Regions from separate parts of the Pseudoalteromonas shioyasakiensis genome, predicted to be linked through region 2. Evidence: predicted binding sites of a transcription regulator. Region 2 holds the regulator's gene; the other holds the start of a gene.
What was found. Region 2 encodes FliA, which starts transcription of late flagellar genes. Its sites were predicted from a motif close to CTAAAGNTNNNNNNNNNNNNGCCGATA; they were not measured.

Region 1: a site for FliA is predicted at 1,033-1,059, ahead of KQP93_RS11090 (VC2046/SO_2500 family protein). Genes of this name have one in related genera too.

Annotation. Positions count from the first base shown of each region.
Region 1 covers NZ_CP077770.1:2,363,432-2,365,635, reverse strand. The annotation lists gene KQP93_RS11105 (M48 family metallopeptidase) at 1-619, shown strand, start outside; tRNA gene KQP93_RS11100 (tRNA-Tyr) at 763-847, opposite strand; tRNA gene KQP93_RS11095 (tRNA-Tyr) at 897-981, opposite strand; gene KQP93_RS11090 (VC2046/SO_2500 family protein) at 1,094-1,609, shown strand; gene KQP93_RS11085 (DUF6172 family protein) at 1,761-2,060, shown strand; gene KQP93_RS11080 (hypothetical protein) at 2,134-2,204, opposite strand, start outside.
Region 2 covers NZ_CP077770.1:2,717,867-2,720,070, forward strand. The annotation lists gene KQP93_RS12625 (protein phosphatase CheZ) at 1-170, opposite strand, end outside; gene cheY (chemotaxis response regulator CheY) at 188-571, opposite strand; gene KQP93_RS12635 (RNA polymerase sigma factor FliA) at 612-1,322, opposite strand; gene KQP93_RS12640 (MinD/ParA family ATP-binding protein) at 1,349-2,204, opposite strand, start outside; gene flhF (flagellar biosynthesis protein FlhF) at 2,202-2,204, opposite strand, start outside.

The DNA of each region.
Region 1 (2,204 bases), 350 kb from region 2:
AAAACTTACCGTTTATGCGCCGTTTTATGTTCCACAAACTGAAATAGATGCCTGGCTTAAGACCAAGCAAGATTGGGTGGCTGAACAAATAGCCAAACAATCCATTCATGCTGAGCGCCGTCAACTACCACTAGTAAACGCCACTATTAAGTTGTTTGGGCAAAATGTGCCGATAGTATTTGCAAAAAGCCCGAAAAGCACGTGGCGACAAGATGAACACGCTCAGCTTACCTTATCAATATCATCACGCGTCAAACATCAAGAAGCTAACTACCTAGCTTTGCTGGAGCAGTTTTTACATGAAAAGCTTGAGAGCTATATCGAAATGCGTGTGCATGATTATTGTTTGCAGATGTCAGAAACATTACCGACAAAGCTTAAAATTCAACATTATAAACGTCGTTGGGGCAGTTGTAATAAGCGCCGTGAGTTGACCTTTAATCTACATCTAGCAAGTGCGCCAACCTGGGTGATTGATTATGTGGTTGTACATGAGCTTGCACATCTTTTACATATGAACCACAGCGCTAAGTTTTGGCAACGTGTGAGCCAGTTTTATCCAGATTATAAAAAAGCAGAGCAGTGGTTAAAAGCAAATGGTAGTAGTTTGAGTTGGTAGCTTAAGTTAGCGAGAGTAAAGCTAGAAAGAGTAAAGCTAGAAAGAGTAAAGCTAGAAAGAGTAAAGCTAGAAAGAGTAAAGCTAGAAAGAGTAAAGCTAGAAAGAGTAAAGCTAGAAAGAGTAAAGCTAGAAAGAATAAAGAGTGGTGGAGGGAGCTGGATTCGAACCAGCGAAGGCTGAGCCGTCAGATTTACAGTCTGATCCCTTTGGCCGCTCGGGAACCCCTCCACACAAATTTTTACTATTGCATTTGGCCCCACTTTTCTAAAAAGGAAAGTGGTGGAGGGAGCTGGATTCGAACCAGCGAAGGCTGAGCCGTCAGATTTACAGTCTGATCCCTTTGGCCGCTCGGGAACCCCTCCAATGCAACGGCGCTGATAATAGCAAACTTATTATTTAAGTAAAGAAAAAAACTAAAGAAAAATGCATAAATGCCGATAACTGGTTAATCAAGAAACTATTTGGCTAAAGACTATGCAAATTGATGGTTTGTTGCTCACAGAGAGTCAACTCGATAATCGTCTAAATAAAAGTGTTCACGAGCACCGCTCTGGAGAGTTTGCTTTATTACTAGCAATGCTGTCTCATGATGCGCTCGATTTTAGCCAGTTTCACCTGCCAAAAACTGAATTAAGCAATCCTGAAGTATCTGAATCTGCTTTGCGCACCGAATTAGGCGCAGGCCCTACACAACCATTAGCACCCGAACAGTTTGATATGCTGATTGGCCAAGATAATGCTTTTAGATTACTGCAAGGTGGTTTATCAGATATCAGATTACGTCATTGCTTAAACCCAGAGCCACTGAATGTTCGTGATGATAAGCAGCATGTGCCGCTAGAGGTGATTGATAACTGTGAGCCTGCAGTTAGAAAACGCTTTTATGAAAAAAACAAACCTGTTGAGCGCCCACAAATCGACGCTGCCGCTTTTTATGACAGCCTTACCGACGAGGCGATACATCAACCTCTGCACTTAGCTACAGCTTAGGTATAAGTGGCATAATAGAAATGTCACAGACTAAGAATAAACTTATATTTAAGTAAAACTGCAAAAAGTACAGCTAAATTAAGATGTGCTTGTTATAATAGCAGTCTATGGCTTAATGCCATTGTCATTGAACCAAGTTACTAGGACTATAATGAAGAAAACATTCACGCTAAACCACGAGAAAATTAAATACCCTCGTATGGTTGATGCAGCCAAGCACGAAGTAAAAAAATACTTAAAACGTGAGCGTAATAAAACACTCCCGGCAGGCGCCGACTATTGGGCGTTTGACTGTAAGTTTGGTGAATCAGCGGATGAGGCCAATGTCGTTCACGTGGCAGAGATCAATAAATGTATTAGCGATATCGAAGCAAAACAGCTTACATCGTTTTACGTTGAGATCTTAGCGCGTCCTGCACAGCGTCAAGATCAAGAGTTTGACGAAGAGTAGTACTGATATCAATTTTCAGTAATACTCTAAAACTAAAAAAGGGCCATCAGGCCCTTTTTTAGTTTTTGTAACATTAACGCGCAAATGGATCGGCATTAATTTTTTCTATGTACCACTTGCCTTTTTTACGCATCATTTTCACAC
Region 2 (2,204 bases):
TCATGAAGCTGACGCGTCAATTTGCCGACTTCAGCAAACAACTCTGATTGTTCTTTTGATGCAGCGTCAAGAATGAGCTTATCCGCTTTTTCTTGTTCACCATTTTCAAGATACTCAACAAGTTGACGAGCTTGCTCTAAACTTATTTGAGGCGCAGCAAGTGCTGACATAAGCCTCTCCCCTTAGATTAACCTAGACGTTCAAACACTTTTTCCAATTTGGTTTTAAGTGTCGCAGCAGTGAATGGTTTAACGATATAGCCATTTACACCTGCTTGAGCAGCAGCAACAATTTGTTCTTTTTTCGCTTCAGCTGTCACCATTAAAACAGGAATATGCTTAAGGCTATCATCAGCACGAATTGCACGTAACAAATCAATACCTTGCATACCAGGCATGTTCCAATCTGTTACAACAAAATCAAATTCTTGATTTTGTAGCATTGGCAATGCTGTTGAACCGTCGTCAGCTTCCTGCACATTGGTAAAACCTAAATCCCTTAATAGATTTTTAATGATACGTCTCATTGTAGAAAAATCATCAACAACAAGAATTTTCATGTTTTTATCCAAAACATCCTCCGGTGAGGTTTGAACCTTTATTTACTTACTACTAATTAATCCAGTCATTGATTTTTGCTTTGAGCTTAATCATCGCCTGACCATGTATTTGACTCACACGCGACTCGCTAACATCGAGTATGTGTCCTATTTCTTTTAAGTTCATTTCGTCGTTGTAGTACAAAGACAAAACGAGAGCATCTCTTTCTGGTAACGATTGGATAGCCGTTAATAGAGACTGGTTAAACCGCTCATTTTTAACGTTATTAAACGGTTTGTCTAGTCCTAAATCCTGACCTACTGGTGTGATAACGTCTTCATCTACACCTAAATCTTCAATACCTAATACTTTACTCGAATTTACATCATGTAGAATATGATGGTACTCATCTAGCGTAATATCAAGTTTTTCAGCGACTTCAGTATCTTTGGGCTCACGATTTAAAGAGCTTTCTAATTCGGAAATGGTTTCAGCCACAAGGCGGGCATTTCGGTGAACAGAGCGTGGCGCCCAGTCACCTCTACGAATTTCGTCTAACATCGCACCACGAATACGAATTCCAGCGAAGGTTTCGAAACTAGCACCTTTGCTAGCATCAAAGTTTTTTGACGCTTCAATTAGGCCTATCATGCCTGATTGAATTAAATCATCGAGTTGCACACTGGCAGGTAAACGAGCAATTAGATGGCATGCCACTTTTTTGACTAAAGAGGCATGTTTTTCGACAATCGCATTTAAATTCTGTGCTGATTGATATCCCATCGCTTTATTCACCGATGTTGTCATAGTTAGCCGTTTACTAGTTTTTCAATAAAAAATTCTAAATGGCCAGACGGTTGATTAGGGATCGGCCACTTAACTGCTTTTGTTGCTAATGTTTTAAACGCCACCGCTGCCGGAGAGTTCGGGAATAATTCAACAATCACCTTTTGACGTCGCGTAGATTTACGCATGTTCTCGTCATAAGGAATGGTTGCTACCAACTCCATTGAAACATCTAAAAAACGATCCGTTACTTTTGAAAGTTTAGCAAATAATTCTTGCCCTTCACGCAAACTGCGCACCATATTGGCAACAATTTTAAATTTATATACGCCATGCTCACGGCTAAGCACTTTAATAAGTGCGTAAGCATCAGTAATTGAGGTAGGTTCATCGCATACAACCACAACAACGTCTTGGGCTGCACGAGAAAAGCTTAATACCATGTCAGAAATACCTGCGGCGGTATCAACAATTAATATATCAAACTCGGTGTTTAACTCGCTAAAAGCGCGAATAAGGCCTGCATGCTCAGATGGCGTTAATTCAACCATACTTTGTGAACCAGACGTCGCTGGTACAATTTTGATGCCCGCAGGGCCTTCAACAAGAATTTCGTCAAGCTCACACTCGCCTGACAAAACATGAGATAAATTACGTTCAACACGAAGGCCAAGCATTACGTCACAGTTTGCCAAACCTAAATCGGCATCTAATACTAATACACGATTTCCTTGCTGACCTAATGCGATTGCGGTATTGAGTGAAACGTTGGTTTTACCCACTCCACCTTTACCGCCAGTAACAGCGATAACTTTAACGCCACTATTATTATTTTGATTCATTTTGCGCAGGCCGCTTGCTTGATCTAATACTGTGTTA